One region of the Pseudomonas sp. m6p genome, then DNA from elsewhere that is predicted to be linked to it. Evidence: riboswitches for the same ligand, from Rfam matches in the RefSeq annotation. Region 1 holds a riboswitch; the other holds the start of a gene.
What was found. A riboswitch is a leader RNA that binds a small molecule or an ion and turns the genes downstream of it on or off. The one in region 1 is predicted to bind manganese.
Positions count from the first base shown of each region.

Region 2: another riboswitch for manganese. It lies ahead of ACYZUM_RS21035 (TMEM165/GDT1 family protein); the one in region 1 lies ahead of mntP (manganese efflux pump MntP).

Region 1 is NZ_CM147084.1:1,756,270-1,768,369, reverse strand. Features, by position in the region: gene ACYZUM_RS08085 (LLM class flavin-dependent oxidoreductase) at 1-544, shown strand, start outside; gene ACYZUM_RS08080 (winged helix-turn-helix transcriptional regulator) at 618-1,067, opposite strand; gene ACYZUM_RS08075 (alpha/beta fold hydrolase) at 1,240-2,058, shown strand; gene ACYZUM_RS08070 (LTA synthase family protein) at 2,088-4,115, opposite strand; gene ACYZUM_RS08065 (hypothetical protein) at 4,138-4,749, opposite strand; gene ACYZUM_RS08060 (sialidase family protein) at 4,749-6,044, opposite strand; gene ACYZUM_RS08055 (cytochrome b/b6 domain-containing protein) at 6,096-6,641, opposite strand; gene ACYZUM_RS08050 (PepSY domain-containing protein) at 6,641-6,907, opposite strand; gene ACYZUM_RS08045 (response regulator) at 7,078-7,740, shown strand; gene ACYZUM_RS08040 (ATP-binding protein) at 7,737-9,107, shown strand; yybP-ykoY riboswitch at 9,331-9,501, shown strand; gene mntP (manganese efflux pump MntP) at 9,510-10,073, shown strand; gene ACYZUM_RS08030 (DUF72 domain-containing protein) at 10,075-10,788, opposite strand; gene ACYZUM_RS08025 (thiamine pyrophosphate-requiring protein) at 11,004-12,100, opposite strand, start outside.
Region 2 is NZ_CM147084.1:4,635,614-4,647,713, reverse strand. Features, by position in the region: gene ACYZUM_RS21075 (hypothetical protein) at 1-224, shown strand, start outside; gene ACYZUM_RS21070 (1-acyl-sn-glycerol-3-phosphate acyltransferase) at 317-1,480, opposite strand; gene ACYZUM_RS21065 (CPXCG motif-containing cysteine-rich protein) at 1,623-1,805, shown strand; gene ACYZUM_RS21060 (putative signal transducing protein) at 1,815-2,075, shown strand; gene ACYZUM_RS21055 (SOS response-associated peptidase) at 2,112-2,735, shown strand; gene ACYZUM_RS21050 (methyl-accepting chemotaxis protein) at 2,823-3,566, opposite strand; partial or broken gene ACYZUM_RS21045 (HAMP domain-containing protein) at 3,678-3,875, opposite strand; gene ACYZUM_RS21040 (M48 family metallopeptidase) at 5,228-6,046, shown strand; gene ACYZUM_RS21035 (TMEM165/GDT1 family protein) at 6,170-6,754, opposite strand; yybP-ykoY riboswitch at 6,827-6,966, opposite strand; gene ACYZUM_RS21030 (class I SAM-dependent methyltransferase) at 7,006-8,004, opposite strand; gene ACYZUM_RS21025 (2-hydroxyacid dehydrogenase) at 8,038-9,003, opposite strand; gene ACYZUM_RS21020 (LysE family translocator) at 9,275-9,904, shown strand; gene ACYZUM_RS21015 (fatty acid--CoA ligase) at 10,161-11,843, shown strand.

The DNA of each region.
Region 1 (12,100 bases):
GCCCAACCCACCGATGTGGATCGCCGCCCGCGACCCGGATTCGCACAACTTCGCCGTGGCCAACGGCTGCAACGTGATGGTCACGCCACTGATGAAGGGCGACGAAGAAGTCGTCGACCTGAAGAACAAGTTCAAGACCGCCCTGGACAACAACCCCGACGTCCCGCGTCCGCAACTGATGGTGCTGCGCCACACCCACGTGCACTCGGCGGACGATCCGGACGGCTGGAAAGTCGGCGCCAAAGCCATCTCACGGTTCTATCGCACCTTCGATGCGTGGTTCGGCAACAAGGAAGTACCGGTCAACGGTTTCCTCGCCCCTAGCCCGGAAGAGAAGTTTGCCGGGCGTCCAGAGTTTGAGCTGGAGAGTTTGCACAAGACAGCGATGATCGGTACGCCGGAAGAGATCATTCCGCGGATCAAGTATTACCAGGAACTGGGGGTGGATGAGTTCAGTTTCTGGTGTGACAACAGCTTGCCGCATGCGGAGAAGAAGAAGTCGTTGGCGTTGTTCATCAAGCATGTGGTGCCGGCGTTTCGCTAAGGACCCTACAGGTTGAAACCGAACAAACAAACGCTCCAACGCTGTGTCGGGGCGTTTGCATTTAAACCTTCAATCAGTGCACTACGCCAAGTTTCGTCGATACCTCGCCAGCCCCCAGCACACGGCCGTCAGCCGCCTGCAACTCCAGCTTCCTGATCGGCAGCCGCTGCTGCGCGTCAACCATCACCGAACCCGGTTCCCCCGGCGCATACAGGTGCTCGCCGCCCCACTGCGACAGCGCGACGATCACCGTCTGCAAAGCCTTGCCGCGTTCGGTCAGCACGTATTCCTTATAAGCACCGCCATCGGCGGCCGGCACGGTTTGCAGGATCCCCTGCTCCACCAGGCTCTTGAGCCGAGCGCTGAGCATGTTCTTGGCGATGTCCAGATTCTTCTGGAAATCGCTGAAGCGGCGAATGCCCTCCAGCGCATCGCGGATGATCAGCAGCGACCACCAGTCGCCGATCAGATCCAGCGTACGGGCGACCGGGCAGGCGTTGCCGTGCAGGCTTTTGCGCTTCACAGGGTGTTTCTCCGTCAAATCCAGCGTGTGGTTGCATCTTACAACTGTGTTCGCGGAAAAGAACCACGCCGCCAGCGCAGCACCTGCATACAAGTGGCCACGGTCGATTGCGCGGATAGTGAATCCTGCTTTTACAGCCCCTCCCCAACGCGTACTCAAGCAAGGAGTTTCCATGAGCACATTCACTACCGATGACGGCACACAGATCTATTTCAAGGACTGGGGCAGCGGCAAGCCCGTGCTGTTCAGCCATGGCTGGCCGCTGGATGCCGACATGTGGGAATACCAGATGGAATACCTGAGCAGTCGCGGCTACCGCACAATTGCCTTCGACCGCCGTGGTTTCGGCCGCTCCGATCAACCATGGACCGGCTACGACTACGACACCTTTGCCGATGACATCGCGCAACTGATCAACCACCTCGACCTGCGCGATGTCACGCTGGTCGGCTTCTCCATGGGCGGCGGTGACGTCAGCCGCTACATCGCTCGTCACGGCAGCGAGCGCGTTGCCGGGCTGGTGCTGCTCGGTGCAGTGACGCCATTGTTCGGCAAAAAAGCCGACTACCCGCAAGGTGTCGACACCTCGGTGTTCGATGGGATCAAGGCAGGTCTGCTCAAGGATCGCGCGCAATTCATCGCTGATTTCGCCGCGCCGTTCTACGGCACCAATCAGGGCCAAAAAGTCTCCGACGGCGTGCTCACGCAAACCCTGAACGTCGCCCTGCTCGCCTCGCTCAAAGGCACCGTGGATTGCGTCACCGCGTTCTCGCAAACCGACTTCCGCCCGGACATGGCGAAGATCGACGTGCCGACTCTGGTAATCCACGGTGACGGCGATCAGATCGTGCCGTTCGAAACCACCGGCAAACAGGCCGCCGCGCAGATCAAGGGCGCCGAGCTGAAAGTCTACGCCGGCGCGCCCCATGGTTTTGCCGTGACCCACGCTCAGGCGCTGAATGAGGATCTGCTGGCCTTCCTCAACCGCTGAAAACACTGCGCTGACCGGGTGCAGCCCGGTCAGCGCACGTTGCGATACAGCATCAGCCGCGCACTCTCGTGCAGGCCCCGCGTCAGCTCCACCAGGCGCTGGAATTCCTCGGGATTTTGCCCGGCGACGTTGTCTAGCGGCGTGTTCGACGCCAGGTCATGCAGAGTCGGCGAGCTGCCGTCATGCTGCATTTGCAGGAGGAAATTCTTGGTCACCCCGCCAATCACCGGAAACGTGCCCTCGCGCAGCACCAGCGGCACTACGCGCTCACCTTCCGGCGCCGGTTGCTGGACATCGCGGCCCATCGCACCATTGCTGAACGGCACGCCAGCCATCCCCGCCACCGTCGGCAGCAGATCCATCAGCCCCACGGCTTCCTCGATGACCTTTGGCGCCAGCAGCCCCGGCGCATGAATCAGCATCGGCACATGATTGCTTTCCAGCCCCAGTTGCTCGAACGCCGGCGGCATGTGCGGGATCTGGCTGATGCGGGTGTTGTGGTCGCCGAAGAACACAAAAATCGTGTTGTCGTAATAGCCGCCGGCCTTGGCCAGCTCCATCAACTTGCCGATATTGAAATCCAGCAGGCGCACCGCGTTGTATTGCTCGACGCTACGTGACCCAGCGGCCTGCACCTGTTCCAGCGACAGGTTGCTGACCTGGAAGCCGTCGTTGTCCTTGGGAATGGTGAACGGCCGATGGTTGCCCGAGGTTTGCACGTAAGCGAAGAACGGTCGGTCCTTCGGCAAGTCGCGCAGGATGCGGTCGCTCTCCTTGAACAGATCCAGATCGGAAATCCCCCACACGTCCACCAGCGGCGAACGCCAGTCACTTTCCTGATACAGGCGCACGCCGTCGATGCTCTGTTGGATCAGCGCATTGATATTGGCCCAGCCGGCGTTGCCGCCGATCATGTAGAGCTTCTGGTAATCGGTGAACGCGTTGATCAGCGTGTGCTGGCGGGTGATCAGCGGATGGCGCGTTGCGGTCTCGCGGCGAGTCACGTCGGGAACACCGGTGATGCTCGCCCACACGGTTTTCGCAGTGCCGGTGACTGGCACATAAAAGTGTTTGAAGAACCAGCTTTGGGCCGCCAATTGATCGAGGTTTGGCGTCGGGTTCAACGGATTGCCGTAGGCGCCGACAGCGCTGGTGCCCAGCGATTCGAGCATGACGAACATCACGTTTGGCGTGCCCGGCAGCCGATACGGCTGCACGCCTTGCTGACGTTCGAACGTCAGGCTTTGCGGGTCCGGTCGATCCACGCCCAGATAGCGGGCAATCACTGGATAGTGCTCGCGCACCTGCGCCTCATCGAATTGCGCCTGCCCGGTTTTCAGCGTGTCGTACAGGAACAGCACCGGGTTCAGACCGACTGCGGCGATCTGCGCGTTACCGGAAAAGAACGCATCACTCCAGCGCAGCGGCACCGGGTTTTCCAGGTTGAGATTGTCGACCCGACCGAGCAGCGCCAGCAGCACCACGACCACGCTTAGCCCGGTGCCGAATGCCAGCGATGGATGCTGGATAACCTTGGGTTCGCGGGCCAGCGTCAGCCGTTCCAGCTGCAAAAGTCCGTAGAAGCAGACGCCCAGCACCGCCAGCCAGCCGAGTGCAATCCACAGCACCGGGTAGGTTTCCCAGACCATCTGTTGTGAGATTTGCGCATCTTCCAGATAACGCAGCACCGTGGCGTTGATCCGCACGCCAAGATAGGCGTAATGACCGAAATCGATGATGTACAACAGGCCGATCACACCGAGCGCCAGCAGCCAGTAAACCCGTGCGACCCAGCGTAACCACGGCAGACGCGTGAGATTCCAGCGCGGCACCCAGGCCAGCAGCGCCAACGGCAGGATCAGCAACACGGCGAGGCGCAGGTCGAAGCGCAAACCGATCCCGAGGGTTTCGCGTAGTGCCGGGTTGTCGAGGAACTCACTGGGCGCGATCCCGGAGAAACCCAGCACGAACACCAGCCTGAGCAGGGCAAACAACAAGAACGCCAAACCTGCCGCACCCACGCCGTAGCGCAGGCGTCGCGATTGCAACCAGCCCATCATTGACCTCAGTGTCGTTGGTTCAAATAGAAGATGTCGTGCTTGCCGGTGCGGCTCGCAGCAGACGCCAGACCTCGCGGATGCATAGCGCCGCAGCGGTGACCAGGCAGTAACCCAGCAGCAGCGGATCGATCAGGTAGTCCCAATAGTTTTCCGAAGCCTTGAGACGCAAGGCGAACGCCAGCGTGCCCAGCGCGAACATCGACACGGCCAGCGTGTTGCGCAGCCACAACAGCGTCAGTGCCAGCACACCGATACAAACGATCATCGGCCGTGGGTTGAAGCCCCAGCGGTACGGATCGAAATAGGTCAGGCCCATCGTCGCCGGGTACAACAGCGCGGCCAGCACGGTAAACAACACCAGCACCTGCACCCGTGCCGACAACGTCTGCCGCTCGACCACGCCCAATCGGACCAGACTGGCCCAGCCGAGCAACACCAGCGTGGTAATCGCCAGATCATCGGTGACACTGCGCACGTACGCCGCTAACGGCAGATCGTTGACTGGCACAAAGCTGACCAGCGCCAGCAGCGGCAACAGCCACGGACGCCAGCGTTGCGTGAAGTGCAGCGAGCCGAGCAAGACAAAAGCGAGCAGGACGAACGTCAAATGGGCTTGCCAGAGCAACAGCATCACAGGCGCTCCTCGAGCCACGCTTCATTGAAGCTGACGTGTTTGATGAAGGTGTTATTCCACGAATACACCAGGTGATAGAGCCCATCGCTGCCGCGACTGAAGTACGGATACTCGTACTCGAAATCACAGCCCTGCGGCTTGCACACCCGGTAGTCCAGATTGCTCAGAAAGCGCGCTTCCAGCGGCAGACGACGCGCCCCGCTGGAAGCACGAAAGCCTTCGCCGATGATTGCTTTGTAGGCTTCGGGGGCGAACGGCTGGCCAAGCGGATCGGGCGACTGATCGAGTTCGATCACATTGCGCCAGTTGCTCAGGTTGGCATCGGTGCCGTAGAGGCTGAGTTTGAAGCGTCCGTCCTGCAGATCATTGAGCGCCACCAGCAAACCGTTGTCGTCGGTACCCACGGCCGCCAGCGACGAATTGGGGTTGGCCGGTTCCAGCGGATACGGCTCGCTCCAGGTCTGCCCGGCATTCTCGGTGCGGCTGGCCAGTACTCGATGATGAGTGTCGCCGGCATAACGCAGCATGGCCACGGCACGTTGTCCGTCCAGCGGCACAATGGTTGGCTGCAACGAATGCTTGCCACGGCTGATACGGAATTTGTCGATCACCGCGCCGTCGGCGCTCAGGTACAGGTACTCGGCGAATTTGCCCATGAACTCGTGATACACCGGCAAACCGATCGAGCCGTCGGCATGGAACACCGGCGCGGCGCGCACCAGCGTACTGATGTTGAAGAACGGTGAAGTGATCAGCTGTCGCGGCGCCGACCAGTTGCGCCCGAAATCATCCGAGACCATCACGTTGATCGCACTGGTGGCCCAGCCGCCCACGGATACCGAGACATAAAACATCCACAACCGTTGATCCGGCGCGAGGGCGATCACCGGATTGCCCAGTTTGCGGATGTAGCGGCGGGTGCCGTCGCGGGTCGATTCGCGGGTGGCCAACACCTGCTCGGCGCCCCACTCCGCGCTGTCGGCGTCATAGCGGGCGGTACGGATCTGCACGTCGGCGGCGCCTTCGCGGGAACCGGCGAACCACACCGCCATCAGGTCGCCGCCCGGCAGTGCGGTCACCGACGACGAGTGCACGAAATCATTCAATTGCGAGGAGACGAAGCGACTGCTGTACAGCGGCTCAGGTGCCTGCAGCGAGGCATCGACCGGCGGCGCCGTTACGGCAAACGGCGCCAGCACATGGGCCGGATGGCTGCGCCAGGCACCCCAGAAAATCAGGCTCACGGCCAGTCCGCCGAGGATAAGTTTCAAGCGATCGGGAAGCGCACGCATAGTGGACTCACGGCAAAAACAGGATGGAGGGCAATCGACAAAACATCCCTGTCAGCGCGGCGGATCGTCCGGCAAGCGCCGTCGGCGTCCGGTGAGCATCGACAACGGCAAGTTGTCGCGCAGCAGAAAACTTTCGAACAGCGCGGCGGCGATGTGCAGGCAGACCAGCACCAGCAAGGTGTCGGTAGCGGTTTCGTGCACCTGCAACGGCCAATCGGCGCCCCACAAGGCATCGACCTCTTCCATGGCCCAACCGCTCACGCCAGCGGTGAACATTGCCAGCAGCATCAAAATCATCACCAGCGCACCCATCGGCGAATGCCCGAGGCGATGCTCGGGCCGTCCGGCAATCAGCGAGCGCGCATGAGCGATCAACCGCGTCGGTGTCGGCCAGAAATCCGCCCAGCGCGCACTGCGCGGCCCGACAAAGCCCCATACCAGCCGCACCAGCAGCCAGCCCATGGCGTAATAGCCGAGCCAGACATGCCAGACGTCACCGGCTTCATTGAAGAAGTAGTTGGCGACGAAGACGCCCGCGATGGACAGATGAAACAGCCGCACCACGGGGTCCCACAGGCGCACGGACGCGCTCGGCATCAACCCTTGATCTCGGTTTTCACCGCTTTGCCGCTGACCGGGTCGTGGTAGATCTCGACCTTGCGCTTGTCCTTGTCGAAGCCGTAGATCTCGTAGCAGTTGCCGTCGGTAACCTTGAATTTGCTGATCTCGTAGCCCTGAGCCTTGAGCTGCTCCTGAAAGGCTTTCTGGTCTTGCCATTGCGAGCGTTCGGCGGTGGTGCATTGCGGGCCGGCGACGGCCAATGGGCTGGCAACGATGAGGGACAACAGCAGAAGTTTGCGCATGGAAACACTCTCGCTCGATGAGGAAGGCCTCACTGTGCAAAAGCAACCTTAGTCGAAGCTTAGTTGGCAACGAGTCGTTACATCTTTCCCGTCGGGTCAGCTGCCACAGCCGGCTGCACAGCGGCATGATGCCGCCGGTCAACCGCCATGTTTCCTCAAGAGAATCCGTTATGCGCCTATTGCTGGTCGAAGATGATCGCGCCCTCGGTCAAGGCATTCGCGTTGCCCTCGGCAGTGAAGGCTACACCCTCGACTGGTTGCAGGACGGGGCCAGCGCCCTGCACGCCCTGCGCAGTGAAAGCTTCGACTTGTTGTTGCTCGACCTCGGCCTGCCACGGCTCGACGGTCTGGCGCTGCTGCAACGCTTGCGTGGCGAACAACAGGACTTGCCGGTGCTGATCCTCACCGCCCGCGACGGCACCGCCGAGCGCATTGCCGGGCTGGATGCCGGCGCCGACGACTACCTGATCAAACCCTTCGACGTCGATGAATTGAAGGCGCGCATTCGCGCCCTGCTGCGCCGCAGTCAGGGCCGTGCGCAACCGGTGCTTGAGCATGCGGGCGTGTGTCTCGATCCGGTCACGCAGCAGGTCAGCTGGCGCGGCACTGACGTGGTGGTGACGCCGATGGAATATCAACTGCTGCATCAACTGATGGCTCGCCCGGGCAAGGTCGTCACCCGCGAACGCCTGTCGCGAGCGCTGTACGGCTGGCAGGACCGGGTCGAAAGCAACACCCTCGAAGTGCTGATCCACAACCTGCGCAAAAAACTCTCGAGCGAATTGATCCGCACCGTGCGCGGCGTCGGCTATGTGCTGGAGCTAAAGCCATGATTTCCATCCGTGCGCGGATTCTGGTGCCGGTACTGATTCTGGTATTGATCGGCGACCTGCTGATCAGTTGGCTGGTGCTGCGCGACAGTCACCATGAAATCGAAGAAGTCTACGATGCCCAGCTGGCACAAAGCGCGCGCCTGCTGCAAGGCGTGCTGGCCCAGCGCGCACCCGGCGACAACGACTGGAGCCGGCTCTATCAGGCCTTCGATGACGCCATGAGCCGGGTCGGCGACGGCGAGGCTGCGCACCCTTACGAAACCCGTTTGACTTTTCAGGTCTGGCGCAGCGACGGGCAATTGCTGGTGCGCTCGGCCGAAGCGCCGGAGCTTGCAGCGCCGCCCACCACCCTCGGCTCGCATGACCTGATGGAGAATGGCCGCGACTGGTGCGCGTTTCTGCTCAAGGATTCGCAGCAAGGATTGCTGATCTGGGTCGGCGAGCGCGACGACATCCGTCAGGACCTGATCGAGCGCATCGTCGGCCACACGTTATGGCCGAGCCTGATCGGCGTACCGCTGCTGGCCGCGCTGATCTGGCTGACCATCGGCTGGGGCCTGCAACCGCTGCGGGCGATGGCGCAGAGCATTCGCGGACGAGATACCGAAACCCTGAAACCGCTGCACCTCAGCCCCCTGCCGCATGATCTGGAGCCGATGCAGACCGCGCTCAATCGCCTGTTGCAGCAGATCGACAATCTGCTGGCGCGGGAGCGACGCTTCATCGCCGACGCCGCCCATGAACTGCGCACTCCGCTAGCGATTCTGCGGATCCACGCGCAAAACGCGCAACTGGCCGCCACGCCGCAACAACGCGAAGAGGCACTGGAATATCTGCTCAGCGCAGTGGATCGGGCGACGCGCATCGCCAGTCAATTGCTGACCATGGCGCGCATCGAACCGCACCTGGCCAATCCCGACACCCGCACTGTGGATCTGACCGAACTGGTGCGCGAAGAGCTTGCCGAACTGGCACCGCTGGCCATGGAGAAGGACGTCGAACTGTTCCTCGACAGCGACCACCACTGCCCGGTCGACACCGACCCGGTAGCCCTCGCCATCGCCTTGCAGAACCTGGTGACCAACGCCCTGAATTTCGCCCCGCCGGGCAGCGAGGTGCGAGTCCAGGTGCAACCGCAGGCGGGCGGCGCGGTGTACATCAGCGTCGAGGACGCCGGCCCCGGTATCAACGAGCAGGAATACGCGCGGCTGTTCGAGCGTTTCTACAGCCACGGCCACGGCAACGGCGCCGGGCTGGGGCTGGCGATCGTGCAGATGATCGTCAGCAAGATCGGCAGCACGTTGCAGCTGTACAACCGGCCGCAGGGCGGGTTGTGCGCGCAGTTGCGGATCAATGAGGAGCGCTGAGCTGACAGGTTCGAGCGTAACTCTGTGTGAAGATATCTGTGGCGAGGGAGCTTGTCGAATCGTCGCACCGTCCCGCTGGACTGCGCAGCAGGCCTTCTGCTGTTCGACAAAAGAAGGGCCGCTTCGCGACCCGGCGGGAGCAAGCTCCCTCGCCACAGAGTCTTGCGTTTATCGATCGCCTCAATGCTTTTGACAAAATTTTCATGTTTGCCCCCATAAGATTCGCAGCCTCGTTGGGGAGTAGCCTGTTTCCGAGTCCCTCGGAAGCGTTCGTATCAACATTCTCGGCAACCTGCCGTGGTACGAACACCTTTTGGTTGGTGAGACCGACGACACATCCATGCCTGAAGTCGGGCGTGTGGTTGTGTCGTTGACTCATAGCCCGACTGGAAGTGTGCCCCCGTGAATCCTGTTTCCCTCATATTCCTTGCTTTGGCCATGTCCACGGATGCGTTCGCCGCAGCCATCGGCAAAGGCTCCAGCCTGCACAAACCACGTCTGAGCGAAGCGCTGCGCACCGGCCTGATCTTCGGCGTGATCGAAGCCATCACCCCGATCATCGGCTGGCTGATCGGCCAGGCTGCCACCCGCTGGGTCGCCGAATGGGACCACTGGATCGCCTTCACCCTGCTGTTGATCCTCGGTCTGCACATGATCTATAACGGCCTGAAGCACGAAGACGAGGAACAAGAAAAACCCGGTCAGCACTCGTTCCTGATTCTGGCGGTCACCGCGTTCGCCACCAGCATTGACGCGCTCGCGGTCGGCGTCGGTCTGGCGTTTGTCGACGTGAATATCTGGGTGGCGGCAGCGGCCATCGGCGTGGCAACCATGACCATGGTGACCATTGGCGTGATGCTCGGCCGGGTGCTCGGTGCGGTCGTCGGCAAGCGTGCGGAAATGGTTGGTGGCGTGGTGCTGATGATCGTCGGCGCGACCATTCTGTATGAGCACTTGGCAGCCTGATTCAGGCCCGGCTCAGCGCCGCCAGTGTCATCGCGTTGCCCAACGCGGCGCCACTGGCGGTGTTGTCGAAGATGCACCAGACGCTGGCCCCATCAGCAGCGCAAAGCTGCATGTCCTGCGCAAGTTGCTGCAGATAAGGCATCTCATAAGCACTGTGATAAATCCGTGGCGACCCGTGCAGTCGCCAATAGCGCACTCCCGTCCAGCCCTGCGCCGAACCGTCGGTACTGATCCGCGACGGATCGACCATGGCCTGGGCAATCCGATAAGCCTGCAACATCGGCGCTGCCGTTACCCATGACTCATGCCGTGGCTCAAGCACCACGTCACCGGCGAAGCGTTGACGCAATGCCACGAAAAACGCCTCTGCACTTGCCGGCTCAAAGGCCAGCGACGGTGGCAGTTGCACCAGCAAACACCCCAGCCGATCGGCCAAGCCCTCGCACTGCCCGAGAAACTCGTCCAGCGCTTGATCACAGTTTTGCAGACGCAACTCATGAGTGATCTGCTTTGGCACCTTCACCGAAAAACGAAAGCCCGGCGGCACCGAATCCGCCCAGCGCGCATAGGTCTGACGCCGATGCGGCCGATAAAACGAGCTGTTGATTTCCACGCAGTCGAACAGCGCCGCATAGCGCTGCAGATGCGTGCCCTCGGCCGGAAACTGCGGCCAATACTCACGCCCCAGACTCCAGCCCGCGCAACCGATGAACATCAGAAAAGTACCTTCGCCGCTTCACGCATGAAAATCTCCACGGTCTCGTTCACAGATTTCAGGCACAACGAAATACCTGTGGGAGCTGGCTTGCCAGCGAAGGCGTCGGCACCTCCACAATCGCTGCGCCTGACACAACGCTTTCGCGAGCAAGCTCGCGCCCACAGGTTTCGGCGGCGCTCACCGACGTGGGGGGCGGGAAGCGCCTGTCGTGGTTATTTTTTGCCGGGGAGAACGCTGGCCAGTACCTGCTTGGCGGCCTGCACGATTACCCCCGCCTCGTCCGGGTCGCCCTTGAGCAAGGTCGTGGCAAATTTCTTCGCCTGTTCGAGCTTGATGTGCGGCGGCAACGGCGGCACGTTGGGGTCGGTCTTGAACTCGATCAGCACCGGCACGTCCGAGGCCAGCGCCTGCTCCCAGGCGGCAGCGACGTCTTCTTCGCGGTCGACGAAAATCCCTTTCAGGCCGATGGAAATGGCGAACAGGTGATACGGCACATCGGGAATGCTCTGCGAGGCTTCGAACTTAGGATCGCCCTCCATCACCCGCTGCTCCCAGGTGACCTGATTCAGATCCTCGTTGTTGAACACCGCGCAGATCCATTTCGGGCTGCTCCATTGGCGCCAGTATTTGGCAACGGTGATCAGTTCGGCCATGTTGTTCATCTGCATCGCACCGTCACCCACCAGCGCAATCACCGCGCGCTCGGGATGGGCAAACTTGGCGGCAATCGCGTACGGCACGGCGGCGCCCATCGAGGCCAGGCCACCGGACAGCGAACATTGCATGCCGCGGCGAATCTTCAGATCACGCGCGTACCAGTTGGCACAGGAACCCGAGTCACTGGTAATGATCGCCTGATCCGGCAGGCGCGGTGACAGCTCGTACACCACCCGCTGCGGATTGATCGGATCGGCTTTGGCCATCGCACGCTTTTCCAGGGTTTTCTCCCAACTGCCGCGCCAGCCCTCGATCTTTTTGCGCCACTTGTGCGAGGTCTTCTGTTCGAGCAACGGCAGCAGCGCAGCGAGGGTTTCGGCGGAGTCACCGACCAGATTGACCTCCATTGGGTAACGCAGGCTGAGCATGTCCGGCTGCAGGTCGATCTGCACGCCGCGCGCCTGACCTTCCTTGGGCAGAAATTCGGCATAGGGAAAACCCGAGCCGATCATCAACAAAGTGTCGCACTCGCTCATCATCTTATAGCTCGGCTCGGTGCCCAGCAGGCCGATACTGCCGGTGACCCACGGCAAATCGTCCGGCAGCGCGGCCTTGCCAAGTAACGCCTTGGCCACGCCAGCACCGAGTTTTT
Region 2 (12,100 bases), 2.9 Mb from region 1:
TGCTGGCGTTGGCTCTGGCTTTCCCGGGCAGTTGGCTGCTGCATGCGACTCGCCGTCGTGAACAACGCGCCATGGCCAGCATCGCCGCGCAACGCCAGGCTCAACCGAATGCCGAACCGATTCTGGATTGGGCGACCTTGCGCATGAACCGCTTTTTCTACCGCTTCGGTTTTGCCTGCCTCGGCCTGGCCCTGATCGTCTCCTGGATCAGCACGCGCTTCTGAAAGCAAAAGATCGCAGCCTGCGGCAGCTCCTACAGGGTGTATATCATTCCCCTGTAGGAGCTGCCGCAGGCTGCGATCTTTTGATCTTGCCGTTACAACGGTAACCCGGCCTTCACCCGGTACTGATTACGCACCGGCGTCGCATATTGCAGCACCAGATACGGACGGTGCTCCTCAGGGCAGGCGTCCAGACGGCTCTGCCATTCTTCCTGCGCCTTGGCCAGTTCGTCGGCGGGGAACAGCTCGGCAGCCTTCGGCACGTTCAGTTGCGGATCGGCATCGGCCCACTGCGCGTATGCCAGGTAATGCACCGGGAACAGGCGATAACCGCCGAGAATCTGCTTGTCCATCTCGACCGCCAATTGCTTGGTGTCTTCGAACAGCTCGGTGATTGGCGCGGCGAAGTTCACGTGCACCCGGCCCTTGTAGCCCGTAATGCCCTTGGCAATGCTCACGTCATCCTCGCCCGGCGCCTTGGCGTAGGTGCCGGTGGTAGCGCGGATGTACAGCTCGCGGGCCTTGGCCTGGTCGCACGGGTCGTATTCGTAACTGATCGACACCGGAGTCAGGTTCAGCGACTGGATCACTTCGCCGAACGGCTCGTCCTTGCGGCTCATGTGGAACATCTTGAGGATCGCCGACTCGGTACGGTCGTCGCCGTCCTTGGCCCGGCCTTCGGCCTGCGCGATCCAGATCGAGGCGCAATCGTTGCGGATCGAGTGGTTGATGTACGCTGACAGTAATTGATACGCCGCCATCTTCTCGCGGCGCCCGGTGATCGAACGGTGCACGATGAAGCTCTTGTTCAGGCGCATCAGATCGCTGACAAAAGGCTTTTGCAGCAGGTTGTCGCCGATTGCGATGCGCGGCGTCGGCAGGCCGGCGTGGTACACCGCATAGTTGACGAAGGCCGGGTCCATCACGATATCGCGGTGGTTGGCGATAAACAGATAAGCGCTGCCGGACTTGAATTGCTCGACACCCGTGTAGGTCACGCCGTCGGTGGCGCGCTCGATGGTGTGGTCGACGTAGGACTCGATCTTGTCCTGCAACGTCGCCACCGAGGTCACGCTGGCGAACTCACGACGCAGCCGATGGGCTATAAGTGGTTTGAGCATCCAGCCGAAGGCACCGGCAAAACGCGGGAAGCGGAAGTGGGTGAGGATATCTAGAAACGCCTTGTCGCCGAGCAGTCTTGCCAGTACCACAGGTACTTCGCTGTCGTCGTAAGGTCGGATGGCATCGAATTCGCCCATCATGCTCTCTTGTTGGAAACGGCTAGGGTAAGTAAAGGTTTTGATCGAAAACCAACGGGGCACGGTCTGAAAAAGTAGCCAGACAAAAATAGCCCTGCAAATAGACCGGCGATTATACGCACAAGTCACCTGGGAGACCGCGATGCTGGAAAGCGCACTGTATGAATGTCCGTATTGTGGTGAAGAGGTAGAGACGACAGTGGACTTGTCCGGCGGCGATCAGACCTACATCGAGGACTGTCAGGTGTGTTGTCGACCGATTACGTTTGTCTTGCAGGTGCATGGCGAGGACTGGTTTCTGGAAGTGTTCAGTGAAAACGAATGAGGGGCGCCCATGCAGCGAATCTACGAGCCGGAAAACCTGATGGAAGGCGAGATGCTCAAGGGCATGCTCGCCAGCGAGGGCATCGAGGCGCACCTGGTGGGCCGGGATCTGCTCGGCGGCACGGGGGAGTTGCCGATTTTTGGCCTGCTGGGGTTGTCGGTCGATAACGATCAGGCCGAATACGCCCGCGAGCTGATCACCGCGTACAATGCCGCGCTGCCGCTGCCCGGCGATGAGCCGGAGAGCTTCCCCTGGACGCTGGTCTGTTAGGCTGACGTTCGTTTTATTGCTGAGTCGTGTTGCCCCATGTGTGGACGTTATGCCCTGTTTCGCTGGAACCGCGACTTCGCGGCCCTGCCCGGATTTCCCGCCGATCAGCAGGCGCAGTGGAATATTTCTCCCAATGATTCGGTGTTGATGCTGCGCGCCGAGGCCGACGGCCAACGCACGCTGGCCCGCGCCCGTTGGGGGCTGACGCCGCCGTGGCTGACCGATCTGTCGAAGACCCCGGCGCATGCCCGGGCGGAAACCGTCGCCGAACAACCGATGTTCCGTGAAGCGCTGCGCCTGCGTCGTTGCCTGCTGCCGGCCAACGGTTTCTACGAATGGCGCGGTAATCTGCGCAAGCGCCCGTACTGGCTGACGCCGGGTGAGGGTTCATCGCTGTTTTTCGCGGCGATCTGGGAGGCGTATCCGGTGCAGGAGCAGGTGTGGCTGAGCACCGCCGTCATCACGCAGCCGGCGGCCAGTCAGCGCCGACCGTTGATTCTCGATGAGTCGGGGCAGGCGGCCTGGCTCGATCCTGCGACGCCGCTGCATGTGCTGCAGGGCTTGCTCGCCAGTGAGCCGGCGGCATTGCGCGAGCGGGTGCTGGCGAATCTGGTGAATGATCCGAAGCTCAATGGACCGGAGTGTCTGACCCCGGGTTGATGTGAAAGCGAAAAGATCGCAGCCTGCGGCAGCTCCTGCATCGATCCTGTAGGAGCTGCCGCAGGCTGCGATCTTTTGACCTTGCTGTTAAACCTTGAACTGATTGATCAAGCGCCGCTGCTGCTCTGCCAGTTTGGTCAGGCCGGCACTCGCCGAACTCGACTCATCCGCACCGCCCGCCACTTCATTCGCTACCTGACCGATATTGATCACATTGCGGTTGATGTCATCCGCGACGGCGCTTTGCTCTTCAGCGGCACTGGCGATCTGCGTGTTCATGTCGTTGATCACCGACACCGCCTGAGTAATCGTCTCCAGCGCCTCGGCGGCTTTCGCCGCGTGCTGCACACTTTCGTCGGTGCGGTTCTGGCTGTCCTCCATGACCCGCACCACGTCGCGGGTGCCCTGTTGCAGTTGCTGGATCATGCTCTGGATTTCTTCGGTGGCCTTCTGGGTCTTCTGCGCCAGATTGCGCACCTCGTCCGCCACCACGGCAAAGCCGCGCCCCTGTTCACCGGCACGCGCCGCTTCGATCGCGGCGTTCAGCGCCAGCAGGTTGGTCTGCTCGGCGATCCCGCGAATGGCCGTCAGGATCGCGTTGATGTTTTCACTGTCCTTGGCCAGGGTCTGCACCACGCCCACGGCTTTGCCGATTTCCAGCGCCAGCGCACCAATCGAATTCGAGGTATCACGGACGATCTGCATGCCCTGGCCAGCGGCCTGATCCGCATGGCTGGCGGCTTGCGCCGCCTGGGTGGCGTTGCGCGCCACGTCTTGCGCAGTGGCGGTCATTTCCTGCACGGCAGTGGCGACCTGATCGATCTCGGCCATTTGTTTCTGAATGCCGATGTTGGTGCGAATGGCGATGTCGGCCGTGTGTTCGGAGGAATCGCTGACGCTCTGCACCGAGGTCACCACCTGCGTGATCATCGCCTGCAACTTGGCGAGGAAGGTGTTGAAGCCTTTGGCAATCGAGCCGAGTTCATCGCTGCGATCACTGCTCAGACGGCGGGTCAGATCGCCTTCACCTTTGGCAATGTCATCGAGCATGGCGACCATCTGCTTCAGGGGGCGGGCGATGCCGTGGCCCACCAGCCAGATCACCAGCAGGCCGATGCCGGCGATGATCAGACCGACCATGGCCATGCCGAAGGTGTCGGATTTGCGCTGGGCATCGAGGTCAGCCTGAAGTTTCTGCAGATCGGCCATTACCGCATTCAGCGGCAGTTGCAGCATCAGGGTCCAGCGCGCGTCGGTCTGGCCGATGCCGAATGGCAGGTACAACTCGATACGGCCCTTGTCCTTGTTGACGGAGTAGGTGACTTCGCCGCGTTTGAGATTGGCCATGTTGGCAATTTGTTCGGCGTCGAGAATGTCGCTGACCTTTTCACCGAATTTGCTCGGGTCCTGGGTGTAGGCCACGATCCGGCCGTTGCCGCCGATCAGGGCCATTTGCCCGGCGCCGCTGTACAGCTTCTGGTTGGCGGCGAGAAGCATGTCCTGAATGAAGTTCACCGACAGGTCGGCGCCGACGATGCCCTGGAATGCGCCGTTGAGCATGATCGGTTCAATGAACGAGGCGAGCATCACGACCTTGTCGCCGACCTTGTACGGCGCCGGATCGATCACGCAGGGCTTTTTCGTCTCCTTGGAGCAGAGGTAGTACTCACTGGCGCGTACCCCGGTGGACAGGGTTTTCTGATCGTCGACATCGGCCAGTTTGTCCACGCCCAGACTGCCGTCGGTATTGCGGAACCACCACGGCAGGAAGCGTCCGTTGGCAGGGTCGATACCGATCACGGCGCTGCCGACGTAGGCCGCGTCATTGTGATCCAGTGCGTTCTTTTCCCAACCGATGTAGGTACCGAGAATCTTCGGGTTCTGCTCGACGTTTTCCTTGATCAGGCTGATCAATTGCTCGCGGCTGATGCTCAGTCGCGGCTGGCCGTCGGCGCCCGGTGTACCGAGCAGCGCATTGACCCGCACCAGTCCGCCGGCAATCAGCAGCGGCGCTTCGAGTTCGCGCTGGATCTGGCTGACCTGGGTCTGCGCCAGCGAGGTCAGGCGCTGTTCGATGACCTGCTCAAACTGCACCTGGGTGCGCTGTTGCACCATGTCTTGAGTGCGGGCGCCGGAAAACAGCGCGTACAGCACCAGCGCGGCGACCACGCTGAGGACGATGGCGCCGGCCAGGGCGGCGACGGAAAACTGGATCGACTTGAACTTCATGGGAGCTCCGCACGCAAGAGGACGTCTGCGCTGTTGTATCGGCAGCAGGCATTGCGCCATGAGTGGCGAGCGGAACATTCGGCGGATGATGTCGCAAATGGATCGGTGCACGACGCAGCGGCAGCAGGCTGGGCGGTTGCTGTGAATTTTTTACGACAGCAGTCGTGGGAAATTTCCGAAAGACGCTGCAACACGTCTGTTGTATCTGGCGCCGATACAATTCACCCCCTAGGATACGCGGCAGGTTTTCAGGGAGCTTTTGAATGAACAAGACATTGGTTGTAAGTGCACTGAGCGCAGCGTTGTTGCTGGCCGGTTGTCAGTCGGTCAACACCACCAGCGGCGGAGCCGTGGGCGTGGAGCGCAAGCAGTACATGTTCAGCATGCTGTCCTCGCAAGAGGTCGACCAGATGTATGCCCAGTCCTATCAGAAGACCGTCGGCGAGGCGTCGAGCAAAGGCGTGCTGGACAAGACCAGCCCGGAGGCCAAGCGGGTTCAGGCGATTGCCAACCGGCTGATCGCCCAGGCACCGAATTTCCGCCCGGATGCCGCGCAGTGGCAATGGGAAGTCAATCTGATCAAGAGCGATGAGCTCAACGCCAACTGCGGCCCCGGCGGCAAGATCATTTTCTACACCGGGCTGATCGACAGCCTGAAGCTGACCGACGATGAAATCGCCGCCGTCATGGGCCACGAAATCGCCCACGCCCTGCGCGAGCACGGTCGTGAAGCGATGTCCAAGGCTTATGGCATTGAAATGGCCAAGCAGGGTGCCGGTGCGCTGTTCGGTCTGGGCCAGGACAGCCTGGCGCTGGCCGACACCGTGGCCAACTACGGCATGACCTTGCCCAACAGCCGCGCCAATGAAAACGAAGCCGATCTGATTGGCCTCGAACTGGCCGCGCGCGCCGGCTATAACCCGAATGCCGCGATCACCTTGTGGAACAAGATGAGCAAAGCCTCGGAAGGCGCACCGCCGGAATTCATGAGCACTCACCCGGCCTCGTCCAGCCGGATCGCTTCGTTGCAGGCGGCGATTCCAAAAGTCATGCCGCTGTACGAAAAAGCCCCTAAATCCTGATGGTTTTGCCGCAAGGCTGATGGCCCCTTCGCGAGCAGGCTCGCTCCCACCTTTGGAATGCATTCCACTGTGGGAGCGAGCCTGCTCGCGAAGAACGATAACTCGGTCTACCGACTTACGGGTTTAAATCCAGCCACTGCTCTGCATCGCCTTGTACACCGCAACGATCGCCAGAATGAAGAACGCCGAAGCCGCCAGGCGACGGATCAACGTCAGTGGCAATTTCTCCGCAGCAAAATTACCCGCCAATACCACTGGCACGTTGGCAATCAGCATGCCTGCCGTGGTGCCGATAATCACCAGCCACAGCTCAGGGTATTGCGCCGCCAGCATCACGGTGGCGATCTGGGTCTTGTCACCGATTTCCGCCAGGAAGAACGCGATCAGCGTGGTCAGGAAGGGCCCGAACTTGCGCGCGGTGCCGGCTTCATCGTCATCCATCTTGTCCGGGACCAGCGTCCACAGTGCAGTGGCGGCGAAGCTCGCGGCAAGAATCCAGTGCAGTACCGAATCGGAGAAGAAGCTGCCGAACCAGGCGCCGACCGCACCGGCTGCCGCGTGGTTGGCCAGGGTCGCGGCGACGATACCGGCAATGATCGGCCAGGGTTTGCGAAAGCGAGCGGCGAGAATCAGCGCGAGCAGTTGCGTCTTGTCGCCGATTTCGGCCAAGGCAACGATTGCGGTGGGAACGAGTAACGAGTCCAGCATCAGGATTTCCTAAGGGGCGGGTCGACACGGCTATGACACGTACAGCCTTCCCGCCCCGGGTAAGGTGTGCGTGTCATAGGTCTTGTCAAACCCTGCGATCCGTCTGATGCGGACGCTGAGGTCGCATACGCCATGATCTGAGGATCAAGTATGTTGACGTATGCCGGACGAGCGTGGCGCTCGTGGGAGACTACTCCCCTAGGACGGAGCGGATTCTGCCTAGGCAGAATCCATTCGGCAAGTGCTAATTTTCAGCCGCGCTTGGCCCGGTAAATCCGGAAACCATTGCCTTCGGCCTTGATCGCGCACACGCCCAGATGCTCTTCGATCAGTGGCTGATACTTCAGGAAGCTGTTCGCAACCAAGCGCAGTTCGCCGCCATTTTTCAGATGTTTGGCTGCTTTTCGCAGCAAGTTCTCGGTAGCGAAATAGTCCGTATGCACCCCGACATGGAACGGCGGGTTGCTCAGAATCGCGTTCAAACCCATGGGAGCAGCATCGATGCCGTCACCGGTCAGCACTTCGGCTTCCAGACCGTTGGCCGCCAAAGTAAGACGACTGCTGGCGGCGGCGAAGGCATCGACGTCGAGCAGGGTCACCTGATTGTGCGGATAACGCCGTTTGACCGCCGCGCCCAAAACCCCGGCGCCACAACCAAAATCCAGCAGATGACCACTCGGCAGTTTGTCCAGGTGCTCCAGCAGCAGCGCGCTGCCACGATCCAGTCGGCCATGACTGAACACGCCCGGCAGGCTGATGACTTTAAGCGGGCCTTCGGCCAGTGGCAGCTCGTAAGTCTGCGCCAGGCTTTCCAGCGATTTGGCTTCCGGCGCATTGGCCACGGTCACTTGCCACAGTTGGCAGTGACGGGCGCTGTCGAGTTTGCGCGGTTTGCCGAACGGGTTGAGTTGCTTGGACGCACCCTCGATGCCGCTGCGTTTTTCCCCGACCAGAAACACCTCGCGCCCGGGCAGACGTGCGGCCACCGCGTTGAGGATGTAATCGGTCAGGTCCTTGGACTTGGGCAAAAACACCACGGCGCTGTCGAACTCGCGCTCCGGCACGTTTACGCCGAAATGGCTGCGACCTTCGAAGCGCGCATCGAGAGCGGCCTGATCGCCGGCATGCCAGCACCAGCCGAACGCATTGGGCAGGCGCCCGAGCAGATCGTCGGCAGGCAAACCGGCCAACAACAGCGAACCCTGGAATAACTCGGCCTGACGAAGCAGTACTTCACTGCGCGGATCCATAACTGCTCCTTGGAAAAAAAGTGCCGCAGTTTATCAACTGACGACCCGCAGCGCTTTACCGCTGAAGAATGCCTGGGCGTTTTCGGTCAATTGGCCGACGATGCGTTGCCGCGCTTCGCGACTGCCCCAGGCGTTGTGCGGAGTGACGATCAGCCGTGGAATGTCGGCGGCCAGCAGCGGATTGCCGTTGACCGGCGGTTCGACGCTGAGCACATCGGTCGCCGCACCGCCGAGGTGACCGTTGCGCAGGGCATCGGCCAAGGCTTGCTCGTCGATCAAACCACCGCGAGCGGTGTTGACCACAAAGGCGCCGGGGTTCATCGCCGCCAGCTCGCGGGCGCCGATGAAGTGCCGGGTGTGTTCGTTGAGCGGACAGTGCAGGGTCAGGGCGTCGATCTGCGGCAGCAATTCGTTCAGCGGCAGACGGTCCGGCCGCGCCGGGCGGCCGGGAATCTGCCCGAGCAACACACGCATGCCAAACGCTTCGGCCAGCCTTGCGACCGCGCCGCCGAGCTCACCGTGACCAAGCAGGCCAAGGGTTTTGCCCTCCAGTTCGACAATCGGGTAGTCCAGCAGGCAGAACTGTCTGGCTTGCTGCCAGCGACCATCGCCGACGGCTTTTTGATAATCGGCCAAGCGGGTGGCGAGGTTGAGCAGCAACATGATCGTGTGCTGCGCCACCGACGGCGTGCCGTAACCCTGACAGTTGCACACGGTGATGCCGTGGGCGCGGGCCGCGTCCAGATCAACGTTGTTGGTGCCGGTGGCGGTGATCAGGATCAGTTGCAGATCCGGATTGGCGGCCATCGCGGCGGCGTCGATGCGGATCTTGTTGGTGATCGCCACGCGGGCACCGTGCAGGCGTTCGGCGACTTGTTCCGGTGCGGTCTGGGCGAACAGTTGCAGGTCGCTGAAGCAGGCGCGCAACGGGCTGAGGTCAAGATCGCCGAGATCCAGTGACGGGTGATCGAGGAATACGGCGCGGCGCGGGTTCGTCATCAACTGTACCTTTTGTGCTTGGAACGGAAGGCGTAATCTGCCGAGCCTACCAGATGAAACAATTGGTTACGCACAGCACCCGCAATACCCTGTGGCGAGGGAGCTTGCTCCCGCTGGGCTGCGAAGCAGACCCAAACCCATTCACCGTACTGTGTCAGGCACACCGGTGTTTCAGGTTACGGCTGCTGCGCAGCCGAGCGGGAGCAAGCGCCCTCGCCACAGGGTTTGAGCCAGTTGATGAATTGTTTTTACTCATTAAAGAGGAGCCCCCATGTACTGGACCGAGTTCTTGACCGTTGCCCTGATCCACCTGCTGGCAGTGGCCAGCCCCGGCCCGGACTTTGCCGTGGTGGTGCGCGAGAGCGTGACCCATGGTCGTCGCGCCGGCACCTGGACCGCGCTGGGTGTGGGCACGGCGATTTTCCTGCATGTGGGTTATTCGCTGCTGGGCATCGGCCTGATCGTGTCGCAGTCGATCGTGCTGTTCAACGCCTTGAAATGGGCCGCCGCCGCTTACCTGCTGTACATCGGCTTCAAAGCCTTGCGCGCGCAGCCGGCGAAAACCGTTACCGATGACCTGCACAAGGAAGCTGGCGTGCGTACCGCGCGCGGCGCCTTCACTTCAGGCTTCGTCACCAATGGCCTGAACCCGAAAGCCACGCTGTTTTTCCTGTCGCTGTTCACCGTGGTGATCAACCCGCACACGCCACTGGCGGTGCAGGCGGGTTACGGGGTTTACCTGGCCGTTGCGACCGCGTTCTGGTTCTGCCTGGTGGCGATGCTGTTCAGTCAGCAACGTGTACGTGCCGGTTTTGCCCGCATGGGCCATTGGTTCGACCGCACCATGGGCGCGGTACTGATCGCTCTCGGCGTGAAAATCGCGTTCACCGAGATGCATTGATCAATACTCACCTGTAGGAGCTGTCGCAGGCTGCGATCTTTTGATGTTGCTTTTAGAAGATCAAAAGATCGCAGCCTGCGGCAGCTCCTACAGAAGAGCAAGCGGCCTGATCGGCGCTGAATACCGGCAAATGCTGGCGCAAAGCTAGCATTTGTACGGCTGTGCAAATCATTCCTTCGGCTGATTTGGCTGGGGTATAACGGCTCTAGAGTAATGCTCTCTACGCCAACACCGTGCAGCCAGAAAAGGGATTCATATGTTGCAGACTCGCGTCATTCCCCCGGCCGATGGGGCCTACCAGTATCCATTGCTGATCAAGCGGTTGCTGATGTCCGGCGCCCGTTACGAGAAAACCCGCGAGATCATCTACCGAGACCAGTTGCGCTACAGCTATCCGACCCTGATCGAGCGGGTTGCGCGGCTGGCCAACGTGTTGACGGCGGCCGGGGTGAAGGCGGGTGACACCGTGGCGGTGATGGACTGGGACAGCCATCGCTACCTGGAGTGCATGTTCGCCATCCCGATGATCGGCGCGGTGATTCACACCATCAACGTACGCCTGTCGCCGGAGCAGATCCTCTACACCATGAACCACGCCGAGGACCGCTTCGTGCTGGTCAACAGTGAGTTCGTCGGACTGTATCAGGCCATCGCGCCGCATCTGACCACGGTGGAGAACACCCTGCTGCTGACCGATCTGCCGGAAAAGACCGCCGAGCTGCCGAATCTGGTCGGCGAGTACGAGCAACTGCTGGCCGCCGCCAGTGCGCACTACGACTTTCAGGATTTCGACGAGAACTCCGTCGCCACCACGTTCTACACCACCGGCACCACCGGCAATCCGAAGGGCGTGTATTTCACCCATCGGCAACTGGTGCTGCACACCATGGGCGTGTCGACGATCATGGGCGCGATCGACAGCGTGCGCCTGCTCGGCACCAACGACGTGTACATGCCAATCACGCCGATGTTCCATGTGCATGCCTGGGGTTTGCCGTACGTGGCGACGATGCTCGGGCTCAAGCAGGTTTATCCGGGGCGTTACGACCCGGAGTTCCTGGTCGAGCTGTGGCGCAAGGAGAAGGTCACGTTCTCCCATTGCGTGCCGACCATCCTGCAAATGCTGCTCAACGCCAAAGGCGCGCAGGGCACCGATTTCGGCGGCTGGAAAATCGTCATCGGCGGCAGTGCGCTCAATCGCACGCTGTATGAAACCGCCAAGGCCCGGGGCATTCAGTTGACGGCTGCGTACGGCATGTCGGAGACCGGGCCGCTGGTCTCGTGTGCGCACCTCAACGACGAACTGATGGCCGGCACCGAAGACGAGCGCACCACTTACCGGATCAAGGCCGGTGTGCCCGGGCCGCTGGTGGAAGCGGCGATCGTCGACGCCGAGGGCAACTTCCTCCCCGCCGATGGCGAAACCCAGGGCGAGCTGGTGTTGCGCGCACCGTGGCTGACCGAAGGCTATTTCAACGAGCCGCAGAAAGGCGCCGAACTGTGGGCCGGCGGCTGGCTGCACACCGGCGATGTGGCAACGCTCGACAGCATGGGCGTGATCGACATCCGCGACCGCATCAAGGACGTGATCAAGACCGGCGGCGAGTGGATCTCTTCGCTGGACCTCGAAGACCTGATCAGCCGTCATGTGGCGGTACGTGAAGTAGCAGTGGTGGGCATCGCCGATCCGCAGTGGGGCGAACGGCCTTTTGCGCTGCTGGTGATCCGCGAAGGGCACGAGATCGGCGCGCGCGAGCTCAAGGAACACCTCAAGCCGTTCGTGGAATTGGGGCACTTGAGCAAGTGGGCGATTCCGAGCCAGATCGCCCTTGTTACGGAAATTCCCAAGACCAGTGTCGGCAAGCTCGACAAGAAGCGCATCCGCCTCGACATCACCGAATGGCAGGCCAACAACAGCACCTTCCTCTCGACACTTTAAGTGTCTGCTGGCGCGCCGAAAACGGCGCGCCAGACCCACCAAGCAAGCGCTTGGCTTGTTAAATCGAAAAAATCAGCCATCCTTGCCGAGCCGACATCTGTCGGACTGGCGAAAGGACTGTTCCAGAGTGGCCGGCAGCTGCAAATCACACTTTAGAGGGATCAAGCGATACCCGCCTGCTGGCTATAGTCCGCTCAAGGATTTTTAAGAACGGGGCACACGCACGACACGGGGCGATGCAACTTTGGAGTGACGTC